DNA from 3 places in the Arthrobacter zhangbolii genome. Region 2 is predicted to be linked to each of the others. Evidence: riboswitches for the same ligand, from Rfam matches in the RefSeq annotation. Region 2 holds a riboswitch; each other region holds the start of a gene.
What was found. A riboswitch is a leader RNA that binds a small molecule or an ion and turns the genes downstream of it on or off. The one in region 2 is predicted to bind S-adenosylmethionine.
Positions count from the first base shown of each region.

Region 1: linked by a shared signal. The riboswitch ahead of MUK71_RS05570 (bifunctional o-acetylhomoserine/o-acetylserine sulfhydrylase) and the one ahead of MUK71_RS00370 (cobalamin-independent methionine synthase II family protein) in region 2 are both predicted to bind S-adenosylmethionine.
Region 3: linked by a shared signal. The riboswitch ahead of MUK71_RS03825 (ABC transporter substrate-binding protein) and the one ahead of MUK71_RS00370 (cobalamin-independent methionine synthase II family protein) in region 2 are both predicted to bind S-adenosylmethionine.

Region 1 covers NZ_CP094984.1:1,197,268-1,201,625, forward strand. The annotation lists gene MUK71_RS05555 (glycoside hydrolase family 2 protein) at 1-359, shown strand, start outside; gene MUK71_RS05560 (hypothetical protein) at 472-1,416, opposite strand; gene MUK71_RS05565 (VOC family protein) at 1,587-2,237, opposite strand; SAM riboswitch class IV at 2,399-2,515, shown strand; gene MUK71_RS05570 (bifunctional o-acetylhomoserine/o-acetylserine sulfhydrylase) at 2,595-3,911, shown strand; gene metX (homoserine O-acetyltransferase MetX) at 3,921-4,358, shown strand, end outside.
Region 2 covers NZ_CP094984.1:72,948-77,305, forward strand. The annotation lists gene pgm (phosphoglucomutase (alpha-D-glucose-1,6-bisphosphate-dependent)) at 1-336, opposite strand, end outside; gene MUK71_RS00360 (hypothetical protein) at 458-817, shown strand; gene MUK71_RS00365 (hypothetical protein) at 898-1,110, opposite strand; gene MUK71_RS00370 (cobalamin-independent methionine synthase II family protein) at 1,162-2,367, opposite strand; SAM riboswitch class IV at 2,384-2,509, opposite strand; gene MUK71_RS00375 (peptide MFS transporter) at 2,634-4,037, opposite strand; gene MUK71_RS00380 (MsnO8 family LLM class oxidoreductase) at 4,334-4,358, shown strand, end outside.
Region 3 covers NZ_CP094984.1:816,124-820,481, forward strand. The annotation lists gene MUK71_RS03820 (ABC transporter permease) at 1-307, opposite strand, end outside; gene MUK71_RS03825 (ABC transporter substrate-binding protein) at 311-2,002, opposite strand; SAM riboswitch class I at 2,107-2,196, opposite strand; gene MUK71_RS03830 (ferredoxin reductase domain-containing protein) at 2,771-3,460, shown strand; gene MUK71_RS03835 (hypothetical protein) at 3,610-4,358, shown strand, end outside.

The DNA.
Region 1 (4,358 bases), 1.1 Mb from region 2:
ACGTCTATTTCCTGCCGTTCCGGTTGCGGAAAGCCTGGCTGCGAGGCAGCCGCGCCGTCGTCCTCTCCGAATACGGCGGCTACAGCCTGCGCATCCCCGGACACACGTTCAATACCAAGGAGTTCGGCTATCGGAGCTTCCGGACCAGGCAGGCATTGCAGCGTGCTTACCGCCGGCTGCATACCCGGCAGATCGAACCGGCGGTGGCGCGCGGCCTCGCGGCCACGGTCTATACCCAGCTCACCGACGTCGAGGACGAGGTCAATGGGCTGCTCACCTATGACCGGGCGGTGCTGAAGATCGACGCCGGGACGCTGCGGGAGGTTAATGCCCGGCTGATCCGTGCTGCGGGGCAGTGACCGGCGGGTTTTCTGCTGCGGTCCGTGACAATCGACCGGTTTGGGAAATCCCTGCCAGTTTGCGGCGGAGGGAATTCCCAAAACGGCAGGGAATTCCCAACCGGCAGAGAATTCAGCGCTGGCGGCGGGTTGGAGACAGGCCAGCTTGGATCAGCCGGTGGACCAGGCTCTCCGGGTGCTGCGCCGGCATGCGGATATCGCGCCAGGACCAGCGGACAAAAGCGACCCCGGTTGCACGGATGGCGTCTTCCCGGCGCTTTTCCTGCATCAGCGTGTCCCACGACGGAGGGAGTACGGATCCGTTGGCACCGTACTTCACTGCACCGTCGAATTCTCCGACCACCCGCTGGTCCTTCCAATAAAAATCTGTTCGGAAGCGACCCATTGAAGTAAGAAATTCATACTGAAGCTCCGGAACCGGAAAACCATGGCGGTGCAGAACTGCACGTGAATACGATTCCCCGGGGGACTCGGACCGGGGGTCGGCAAAGTCGATTACGCGCCGGGCCCTCGTCTGTTTGGCCATGTCGGGCAGGTTCCGAGCCAGTTTTTCCAGCTCGTCTTTGTTCGTGGCTGGGCGGCCGTGCACCAGGTGCGGGCGCAGGACACTGTCCATAGCCGGAACCGAGTGCTCGAAAGCCAGATACACGGCCATGTCCAGGGCGGTCTGTGCACGGGAGGTCAGCGACATTCCCTCCACAACATCGAGCGGCTCCAGCAGCTTGCGTTCCGTCCAGTGGAGACCGCCCCGGCGCCGGCCGTGGGAGGACGGGGAAGCCAGCAGTAGCACCTCAGGTGGTGAATCGATCACCGGTAGCCCCCAAATGACGGCGGCGGACTGCTGGACGAGGACGCGTTGCCCGGGCACCTGTTGTGATGCTGCCTGGATACGTACCCGCTCTTTTTCCCAGGCACGGAGCTGTCGCCATACCTCGACGTCGATATAGATCCCGGCACGAAGCCTCACCAGTTGCCCCGCCCGGCACTGCAGGGCAAGGGAACGGCGGCCTGAGCCGAAGGAATCGGCGTCAGCCGCGAAGATGAGCTCGGGATTCACGCCTTCAGGGTGGAAGGGCGGTGGCGTAGATGCGAGCGAACCAGGCTCAAATGTGGAAAACCTGCGGCTCGGAGAGAGAATCTACCGGTTTGGGAAATTCCTGCCACTTTGCAGCGGAGGGAATTCTCAGACCGGCAGGAAAACCCCAAACCGGCAGCAAAACCCCGGAGCTAGATCTCCACCCGGCCGTTGGCGGTGTCGAAGGTGACCGACATGATGCCGGGCGTGCCGGCCGGAGCGATCCAGGTGACGTCGACGCCCTCCAGCGGTGCCTCCACCGGGTGGCCCAGCCAGTCAGTGACCCGGGCAGCCGACCCGGCGATGGTCAGCGAATTCAGTTTCACCGAACCGGGCATCCCGGGCAGGGCATTGGAGGGGTGCAGTGCCTCGGTGCCGTCATCCCAGCGCAGCAGGTAGGGCACCTGGGGATCCGCGATCAGGCCGTTGATGCCGATCTGGCGCCAGGTGAGTTCCTGGCCATCAGGGAATTTGCGGTTGCCCGGCACTGACGGGCGGCCCAGGCGTTCTTCGAAGGGCGAGAGGTCATCGACTGCAACGCACCACCCCATCCAGCCGCCTCCGCATTCGGAGCGCTGGCGGACGGCCTGCCCGAAGGGCGCCTTGTCCGAGGCAGGGTGGTTGAGCACCTCGACAACTTCCACATATTGGTTGTTGGCCAGGGGCAGGATCATATTGCGGGTACCGAATCGGGGGTGGACGCCACCCTTTACGAAGTCGGCTCCGAGAGCAGCAGCAATCCTCTCGGTGGTGGCCAAAAGACCGTCGGATTCACAGGCATAAGAAACATGGTCCAAGCGCATGCGGCTCATTGTGGCACGTTGTGATGCCCGTCTCGACTAAGGGAAGCCTAAGAAGAAATCCAGTTGCCTCAGGACACGAAATCTATACACGGGGCCGGTTATTTTTTCACGAAAAGTCACGAAGGTTGCGCATCCTCAGCGGATCAGTTTTTATGGGTGCAGGTCATGAGTGCCAGCAGATAGCCCCGGCTTGCTGGCCGGCAACCCTCCAACCGCGGTGGGGTGCCCCGGGTGAAGACCTGGCCGCACGCCAAAAGGGCGTCCGGCAAGCGCGGGTCCCACAAACCCCACCGGACATCCGGCGTACCCGGATGTTCCCGCGAAGGTAGTGTGCGGCCCCTGGAATGAGGGAGCATCATGAGTGCAGATTGGTCTTTTGAAACCCGTCAGATCCACGTAGGACAGGAGCCCGACGCCGTCACCGGCGCCCGCGCCCTGCCCATCTACCAGACATCGTCCTTCGTCTTTCCCAGCGCCGAGGCAGCCGCAAACCGGTTTGCCCTGGCCGATCTTGAACCCATCTACACCCGGATCGGAAACCCCACCCAGGAAGCGGTGGAGAACCGGATCGCGTCCCTGGAAGGCGGGGTCGGCGCACTGCTGCTGGCCTCGGGACAGGCCGCGGAAACCTTCGCCCTGCTGAACGTGGCCCAGGCCGGTGACCACATTGTGGCCAGCCCCAGCCTGTACGGCGGCACGTACAACCTGTTAAAGCACACGCTGAAGAAGTTCGGCATCGAGACCACCTTTGTGCAGGACCCGGATGACCTGGAGCAGTGGCGCACCGCGGTGCAGCCCAACACCAAGGCGTTCTTCGGCGAGGTGGTGTCCAACCCGCGCCAGGACGTACTGGACCTTGAAGGCATCAGCGCCGTGGCACACCAGGCCGGGGTGCCGCTGATCGTGGACAACACGCTCGCCACGCCGTACCTCATCCGCCCCATTGAATGGGGTGCGGACATTGTGGTGCACTCGGCCACCAAGTACCTCGGCGGGCACGGCACCTCCATTGCCGGCGTCATCGTGGATTCGGGGAACTTCGACTTCGCGGCGGACCCGGAGAAGTTCCCCGGCTTCAACACACCGGATGAGAGCTACAACGGGCTGGTCTACGCCCGGGACCTGGGGGTCGGGAGCCCGCTTGGCGCCAACCTGGCCTTCATCCTCAAGGCACGTGTGCAGCTGCTGCGCGATCTCGGCTCGGCGGTCTCACCGTTCAACGCGTTCCTTATTGCCCAGGGCCTGGAAACCCTCAGCCTGCGGGTGGAGCGGCACGTGGCCAACGCCGTCGAGGTTGCCAACTGGCTGGAGGCGCACGACGACGTCCTGTCCGTTGCGTACGCGGGCCTGGAGTCGAGCCCGTGGTTCGAACGCGGACGCAAGTACGGCCCGCGCGGAACGGGGGCCATTGTGTCCTTCGAGATTGCCGGGGGAGTGGAAGCAGGCAAGCGGTTCGTGGATGGTTTGGAACTGCACTCCCATGTGGCCAACGTGGGTGACGTGCGCTCGCTGGTCATCCATCCGGCCTCCACCACGCACAGCCAGCTGGGAGCCGAGGCGCAGCTCGCCGCCGGAGTCAGCCCCGGGCTCGTGCGGCTCTCCGTGGGCATCGAGCACATTGACGACATCCTCGCGGATCTCGAGGCCGGCTTCCGGGCCGCCAAGGGCGCGTAACGGGGCACCGTGACTATTCGGCATTCTGCACCGCAGTACCCCGCCACCGCCGTGGACGGGGTGCTGCGGTTCGCCTCGATCGGCGGACTTGAACTGGAAACCGGCGGATACCTGCCCGACGTCGTCCTCGGGTATGAGACGTGGGGCCAGCTGAACGCGGACGCGAGCAACGCCGTGTTTGTGGCCCACGCCCTCACCGGAAGCACCCATGTGGCCCGCGGGCACACGGATGAGCCCGGCTGGTGGGATGAGCTGGTGGGGCCGGGCCGGCCCGTGGACACCAATCGGTTCTACGTGGTCGCGGCGAATATGATCGGCGGCTGCTACGGCTCCACCGGCCCGTCCTCGCTGGACCCGCAGGGCCTGCCGTGGGGCTCACGGTTCCCGCTGGTTACCATCCGTGACGCCGTGCGGGCCGAGGCACGGCTGGCGGACCGCCTTGGCATA
Region 2 (4,358 bases):
CCGTGCATCAATAAGCACGTTCACGCCGTTGGCGGCGAGGACTTCCAGGGCGGTGTTCTGTGCCGGCTCGGAGAGGGCATGGGTGTCCTTGCCCATAAACAGCGGCCCGGTGATGCCTGCCGAGGTGCGGTACTCCACAATCGCCTGCGTGATGGCAGCAATGTGCCGTTCATTAAAAGCGCCGTTCAGGGAGGAACCCCGGTGGCCGGAGGTACCAAACGCCACCCGCTGGGCGATGTTCGATGGGTCCGGCGCGACGTCGTAATAGGCGTCCAACAGCGCGGTGAGGTCTACAAGGTCGGAAGGTTCGGCACGGTTGCCTGCACGATTAGACATACCCCTAAGCATGCCAAAGAAACACCGGGGGCGGCAGACGGGCTGCTACGCGTGTATCGCCCGCCGCCGCCGTATGCTCTTATCCACACAGCGGCGGGACCGGTGGGGAAGGCGGACAGGCATGAGCATGCAGGGCAGTGCAGCCCCCGGACGCGTCCGCGCCCGTGCCGTGCGCCCCGGCACCGTCGCGGCCGCGGTTTTCCTCAACGCGGCCTACGTCTGTGCAACGCCGGTGTTCTGGTTCTCCTGGACCCAGCGGAGTGCATTTGCCCTGCCACGCTGGGCCTCGGATACCGCCGGGTTTGCCGGCGGCATCCTGCCGGTCCTGGCTTTCGCAGCATCCTGGGCGGCCGCCGCCGTCCTGGCTGCCCGGGGCCGTCGGCAGGAGGGCTGGACGGTGTTTAACACCGTCTGCGCGCTGGGTCTCCTGTCCGCAGCCGCCGGGATGCTGGCCCTGACCAGCGCCGGCCTGGGCAGTTAGCGCGCATTTCCACAGGCCTTTAAGCAAAGGACTGCGGCACGCGGAGTACTCTCCCGCGTGCCGCAGTCGGATGAACCGGGCTAGCGGTCCTTGTGTTTCGCCGTGAAATTCGAGTTATCGGCGTTCAGGCCCTGGGCCAGGTTCGAATGGACCTCGGTGCGCGGATCGGACCGGTCCTGGCTGCCGCTGCCGTCCGGCACCTCTTCGCCCAGGTTCTGCATGAGGTTGTCGGCGGCGTTCTCGATTGGATTGGTCGGTTCGGGTCCGGGATCCTTCGCATTGGTGTCAGCCATGATGCCCTCCTCTGCCTTCGACTATCAGCAACCTTACGATCGCAACTTTAGCTACCAGAGGCGGCTGCTGGCCAGCCGTGCGCCTTCCCCCAGCGCCTCAAGCTTGGCCTGGGCAATCTGCGGATGCACCCGACCGCCCAGACCGCAGTCCGTGGAAGCGATGACGTTCTCCCGGCCCACCAGCCGGGCAAAGCGTTCAATCCGGTCCGCCACCAGCTCCGGATGTTCCACCACGTTGGTGGCATGGGAGACGACGGCCGGGATAATCACCTTGCCCGCCGGCAGCTTGGTGTCCTCCCAGACCCGCCATTCATGTTCGTGGCGCACATTGCCCGCCTCGAAGCTGTAGCCCCCGGCATTGATCGTCAGCAGCGTGTCCACCAGATGCCGGAACTCGATGTCGGTGGTGTGCGGCCCGTGCCAGGACCCCCAGCACAGGTGGAAGCGAATCCGATCCTCCGGCAGGCCCCGCAGCGCATAGTTCAGTGCTTCCACGCGGATCTGAGTGAAGCGCAGGTAGTCCTGAACCGAAGGCTCCGGGTTGATCTGGTCCCAGTTCTCCGCAATCGACGGATCATCAATCTGCACGATCAGCCCGGCGTCGATAATCGCCTTGTACTCTTCCCGCATGGCATCCGCACACGCGTAGATGAACTCCTCCTCCGTGGCGTAGTACTCGTTGGCAATCCGGGAACAGGAACCGGGGGAAAGCGAGGCCAGGAATCCTTCCGTCAGATCTGCCGCGGCCAGGCCGGCCTTCAGGTTCGCGATATCCCCCGCCACGGCGTCGTGCCCGGTGTACTTCACCGGACCCGTGACCTTCGGGAAGATCTTCTGCGCCCCGGTGGTGATCCCCGAGGACGGGTCGGTGTAGGCCGCAGCGAAGCGCTGCCGGTCGCGGCGGTCCCCGAAGCTCGTCAGGACAACGTTGCCCGGCGAGGAACGGACGGGTTCCATCTCCCAGATGCCCGTCTCGGCCACGCTGAGACCGCTGAGCCTGGCGAAGGAATAGGACCACCAGGCGCCGTAATCCACGGCCGATGACATGGCGTGCCCGTACTCGCCGTCGTTGGGGATGTCGATGCCTGCCTGCTGCTGGCGGCGCACCAGGTCCGTCACGGCGGCCTGCAGGAGCTCCGCGTAGCCCCCGGTATCCGCAGGGTTCGCCTCCCGGGCGGCATTGGCAGCCAGCAGCTCGGGCGTGCGCGGAAGGGAACCGGCATGGGTGGTCAGAATACGGTCAGTGCTTTTACGCATGGGAATCCTCTGGGATTTCGTGCTCTTGCCCGCACCGGATGCCTGTAAAAGGCGGAGCGGGCCGCTTCGTCATCCGAACCACCCGTGAAGCATGGGGTTGGTGCACGGCCAAGTCGGAGCTTGGCGGCCGTGTCTCCTGAAGCTGGTGCCATCCTAACCATGCCGTGCCGCCCGCACCAAGCACATGACGGAACGCAAAAAGGACGGCGGCCCCGGGAAATCCCGGTGCCGCCGTCCATAAGGAGGCGCTGGTGCCGCCGTGCTTGCTAGCGCACGCCGCTCATCAGCTTCTTGATGGCCGGTGTGCCCGCTGCCAGGGCGATGCCCAGGACAATGGCGGTTCCGCCGCTGAACAGGAAGTAGCTGACCTCGGTCTCGGGGTTGTAGAACTGTGCCAGCCAGCCCGCGAGGGTGGTGCCCAGGGAAACCGAGAGGAAGAACAGTGCAACCATCTGGGTCCGGAAGACCTCCGGTGCCAGTTTGGTGGCCACGGACAGGCCGATCGGGGAGATGAAGAGTTCCGCGAAGGTGAACAGCAGCAGGATCCCGACCAGTGCCATCAGCGGGGTGCTGTTGGGTCCGCCGCCGGAGAACGGAATGAAGGCGAGGAACGCCAGGCCCATGACGGCAAGCCCCAGTGCGAACTTCAGCGGCGAGGACGGCTGCCGGTCGCCCAGCTTGGTCCAGACCGCAGCGAAAACGGCCGCGAAGATGATGATGAAGATCGGGTTGATCGACTGCACCCAGCTCGGCGGCATGGTCCAGCCGAAGATGGTCCGGTTCAGGGAGGTGTCGGCGTACAGCGCCACCACGGTGAACTGCTGCTGGAACAGGGCCCAGAAGGCGGCGCTGGCAATGAACAGCGGCATAAAGGAGTACACCCGGCGCCGTTCCAGCTTGTTGACCTTCTTGCTGCCAAGGATGATGACGAAGTAGGCAACCGCGGCCAGGATGGCCACTGCGGCCATCACCACGGCCAGGTTGCCGGCGCTCAGGATGCCGAACACTACGGCCAGGACAATCGCGACGACGGCGGCCGCCGCGTAGATCCCTACCTTGAGGTACTGCTGCTTAGGCAGCGGATTGGCCACTTCGTGGGCGGTCTCGGGCAGGTACTTGCGGGTCATGCCGTACTGGACCAGGCCGATGGCCATGCCGACGGCGGCGAGGCCGAAGCCGTAGTGGAAGCCGAGTTCCACCTGGGCAAGGCCGGTCAGGAGGGGGCCCACCAGGGCGCCAAGGTTGATGCCCATGTAGAAGATGGAGAACCCGGCGTCACGCCGTTCATCCTTCTCCGCGTACAGGGTGCCCACCAGGGAGGTGGCGTTGGCTTTGACGCCGCCGGAACCGAGGGCAATCATGATCAGGCCCGCTGCCAGCCCGGGAGTGCCCGGCAGGACGGCCAGGGCAATGTGGCCGAGCATAACGACGGCGGCAGAGTAGAAGAGCACGCGCTCGGACCCGAGGACGCGGTCCGCCAGCCAGGCAGCAAGAATGGTGGAGAGGTAGACACCGCCGCCGTAGGCGCCGACCAGAGAGGTTGCAACAGCAATATCGATGCCGAGGCCGCCGTCAGTGACCGAGTAGTACATGTAGTACAGCAGGATGCCCTGCATGCCGTAGAACGAGAATCGTTCCCACAGCTCGACACTGAAGAGATTGGCCAACATCCGGGGATGGCCGAAGAAGGTTTTACGCGCTTCTTGGACGCCTGGGTTACTGGGGGTATGGCTCACCCGTTAATGGTCCCACTCCCGAAGCGGGTGAGCGCCCCCCAATCCCGGGGAATCCGCCCGGGGCCGGGGAGGTTCTTTGTGAAGGTGTGCGTAAGCTCACCCGTTTTCGGCTCGATTTTGGCGAGATTACGTGCTTACCTCCCCCCGTTACGCCCGGATTTGGTGTCCGGACACTGATTTGCCTACAAGTGTGCCGGAATTCCCCGGCCGGGCCCGGGGTTGGCACCGGTATGGCTTCCCTGAATATCCCCGTCT
Region 3 (4,358 bases), 740 kb from region 2:
GCGCCAGCGTGGAGCCCAGCGCCCCGCCGATCCGCTGCATCACCGGTTCCCCGGAGGTCAGCGAGTACCCGGCGTCGCCCTGCAGCAGGGCGCCGAGCTGGTGGAGGTACTGCACCGCCAGCGGCTGGTCATACCCGTACTGGGCCTTCATGGTGTCGATGGCGGCCTGGTCCACGGCCGAATCCGCGGTGAGGAAAATGGTGACCGGGTCGCTGGGCAGCAGCTGCACGGCAAGGAAAATCAGGGTGTACGCCAGCCACACCACCAGGATGGCCTGGCCGGTGCGCAGCAACAGATAACGGGTCACGGCTTAGCTCCCCGCCGTCCAGGCGCCCTGGAAGATGGGCGCTGTTCCGGACGTGAAGTCAATGTGCGTGTCCGGGCCTGCGCCGTAGACCTGCACCTCGTCCCACAGCACCAGGGAGTAGGCCTGCTCCAGGACCAGGGCGCGCTGCTCCTCGGCCAGGATCCGGTCCCGGTCCGGTCCGGGGCCGGCTGCGCGCTCGGCGGCGAAGAGCTCATTCAGTGCCGGGTCCGAGGTGTGGGTCATGGTGTTGTTATCCGGTTCAAAAATGGGCCCGAGTCCGCCGTAAATGAACTGCCGGGTGCCGAAGAGTTCGACGGCGGGGTCCGGCATGGCGGTGGCCAGGAACGTGTTGTCCGCCGCCCGGTTCTTCAGCTGCACGCCGATCTGCCGCCACTGCTGTTCGATCAGCTCGAAGGCCGGTTTGATCACCACGGAGTTGTTGGAGCTGGTGACGGTCAGGGCCAGTTTCTCGCCGTCCTTCTCGCGGATGCCGTCAGCGCCCACCGTCCACCCGGCGTCGTCCAGCAGGTCCTTGGCCTGCTCCGGGTCATAGGCCAGCTCGGCGCTGAGGTCCACGAATCCCGGTGCCCCGTGGTTCAGCACGGAGGCGGCGATGGTGTAACTGTCCGAAAGCACGGTGTCCTTGATGGACTGCCGGTCGATGCCCAGCTGCAGTGCGCGGCGGACCTGCGGATCTGCGAGCCGTCCGCTGCCGGTCCGGACAGCGGCCATGTTTGACGTCAGGTCGGTTCCCGCCGGCGCCAGGACCTGGCTCCCGCTGGCGGCCAGTGCGGCTTCGTCTGCCGGCTGCAGTCCGCGGACCAGGTCCACCTGACCGGATTGCACGGCACCGGCCCGGTGCGCCACCTCGGGCAGGTACTTGATGACCACCCGGTCCAGATATGCGGCGCCCTGGTTGTCCGAGGTCTCGGGTGCCCACGCGTAGTCCCCGCGCTTGGCCAGCACCACCTCCTCGTCGGGTTTCTCGGATTCGAAGACAAACGGGCCGGAACCGGAAATGCGGGACAGGGCGGACTGCCCAGCGGCGTCAAGGCCCAGGGTGGCCGGGGAGACCAAGCCGGCGGTGACGGAGGAGGTGGCCCGCAGGAAGTTGGAATTCGGAGCGGCCAGGGTGACCTTTACCTGGTCCGGGGCCGTCACTTCACTGGAGGTATAGCCGGCGAAGTCGACGTTCGGCTGGATCTGGGCAGCGGGAATACCGAATCCGAAACTGTCCAGATTCGCTTTGACCGCGGCGGCATCCAGCGGCGTGCCGTCGCTGAAGGTGACACCGGGGCGGACGGTGAAGATGAACTCGGTGTGCTCGGCGTTGGCTGAGAATTCGGAGGCGAGCCACGGCACCAGATCACCTGACTCCGGATCGAAATAGGTCAGCCGGTCCAGCACGCTGTTCAGCACGTTGGCTTTTTCGTAAAACCGGGCGGACTGGGTTTGCCAGTTGTTGATCGGCGTGACCTCGGCGTAGATCAGGGTGCCGCCCTCCACCGGGGTTCCGGCGGCCACCCGGGTTCCGGGGCCCTGGTCCGACGCCGCCTGCTGGCAGCCGGTCAGGGCCAGGGCTGCCGCCGCGAAAGCGGCGGCGATCTTCAGGGCGGTGCGCCGCCGCAGCAGCGCCCCGGTAACGGGGGTGGCCCCTGGTCCGGGGTGAGGGTCTGTCTGGTTCAGGTAAAGCATGGGGCGGTCCTCTCAGTCATCACCGAGGCACACCGCATCCAGGCACGTTGGAGGCCATCACCGCATGGCAAAGCAGCGGTCATGGACCAACGGTGAATGAGGTTTCTCCATCGGTCCTGGCATTAGCACCGTCCCCCGAAGGGTGGTTGCTGCGACGTCAACGAGCCAGGTCTCTCAGCCGCTCTGGATGGTAAGTCGTCCAAAACAGGTTGTGCGGACAGGACCCATACAAACCCGCCCGGACCCGGTCCGCAAGGCCGGTGACGAAATATTTCCCTTGATGACAAAGACAGTTTTTGATGGGCCCTTACCGCGCGCGCGAAGGACCTGGCGGAGGATTGTTTTGTTCCTTTTTGCCGGGCCCGGCCGGGCTTGACAATGCGGTGCCGGCTGGGAGTACGGTTCTGCACATCCCGTTTCCGCCGGACCCCGGATATCTCAGCTGCCTCGCTGGAACTAGGGGTTTATGAATAGCGGGAAATATATCCCCGGCGGCTGTTTGTAAACCATTGTGACCGCCTGCTGAAGTTATTCTCTCCGACCGTTTCGTCCCTGCCGACAGCAAGGCGAAAGCCGGTACCGGCCGGTTACCGTTCACCGGCTTCAGGGGTGGGGAATCCGCCGCCGTCATGCGGACCCGCCGGGCCGGACACGAAGGCTGCGCAAAAATCAACCACATTTTTAAAACCCTTTTATAAACGTCAGGATTGGTGCTAAATGGGTATATCCACCGCCCCGGAAATATGCTGGAAGATTCCAGGCCATCGCGTGTATTCCGTCCATGAAACGGCAGCCTTGGTACAGCTGGAATGGCCCGCTGAATTGGATGAAAAGGACCTGCTGGAAGGAGGGCACGTTGCTGTTTCCGCTGCCGCCGCAACGGGGGTGCATACCAGCTATTTTGCGGTGCTGTCCGTAGACCGCGGGAGCCGCACCATGACCCTCTACGTGAAGCGGAGCGCACGCGGGTTGGTCAGTGCAGCGCTGCTGGACCCGGCAGGCGGTGCGGTGCTGTCCATCTCCCGGCCGGGCCCGGGCATCCTGCTGCCCGGCTCCGTCCACCGCCCCCTGTTCGTTGCCGCCGGTTCCGGTCTGGCCTCCGGTCTGGGCCTATTGGGGAGGCTGCTGCGGGACCCGGCACGGCAGTATGAACGCGCCGCCCTGTTTTTTGTAGGCCGCAGCGATGAATGCGACACGGTCCGCGACGTTCTTGCAGCCGGCGGGCTGGCAACCTCCGTTGAGTTGCGGCTGTGGGATACCGGCAGCCAGGGCCGGCGCGTCACCGCTCAGGATCTGCTGGGCGTCCTGGCTACCCAGCACCCGGACTGGATTTACGTCTGCGGACCCGCGTCCTTTGCCGGGATGGTCCGGGAAGCTGCTGCCGCAACCGCCGGACCGGCTGCGGCGGTGGTGGCCGAGTGCTACGACCCGCCTCTGGAACCGGCCCGGCCGGAGTGAGGCAGGAACCGGAGAATCCAGCCGGCGCGCACGGCGTCCGGTGATCCGCCGCACCCCGAATCGGGCAGGCTTCGCCGGGGGCGGTACATGTACTGTTTATCCTGCGGCTCAGAAGCGGAAGTGCTTGCCGGGGGATGGGGGATCCTGAAATGGACTTTGATGCTGGCACGGCTGACCAGCTCATAGCGGCCTGCGACGAGGCCGCCGCTGCGTTGGGTGAGCAGCGCGGTCCGCGGGCCTCGGCTACGGGAGAAGCGCTGGAAGAATTCCGCGGCCCGTTCGCGGACTCGTACCGCCGGAATGCCGCAGCGCAGCTGGCAGCACGGAACATCCTGATCGGTGCGCTGGAGGATGTTGCCCGTCAGGTTCGGTTCGCGAAGACCCAGGCCGAACAGGCCCGTCAGGACCTCAAGGAAAAGCAGGCGAGGACCCTGTTCAAGCTGCTTGAGGAGGGCATGGTAGCCGCTGGCGCCGATTACCTCCGGGACCGGCTTCCGGGGTTTTCAGCCCCGGGGGAGTTGTTCGAGTCCGAGGTGCCCCGCCCCGAGGTGGCCTTCCCATCGATGGTCTTCCAGCTCCACAATTGGGCAGTCAGCGGGACGCCGGGCACGAGTTCCGCAGTGCCGGATGCCCTGAAGAAGGCAGCATCGCTGATCTTTGACCAGGAGGATGCGGCTGAACCGGTCTGCCAGGATGTTGTCCGGGCTTTGGACAGCTTCCGGAACTCGTGTTCCTGGGTGGTGATCGACGTCGGCACCTTCGGGCCGGCGGTCTCCCAATATAACCAGGATGACCGTGACGACGCAGGAAAGCTGTGGCAGATCGGGCAGGCCTTCAGCACCGCAGGGCAGGACGGTGACCTGGCCGGTTCGGTGGAGCTGTCCTCCACGGCGTTGGC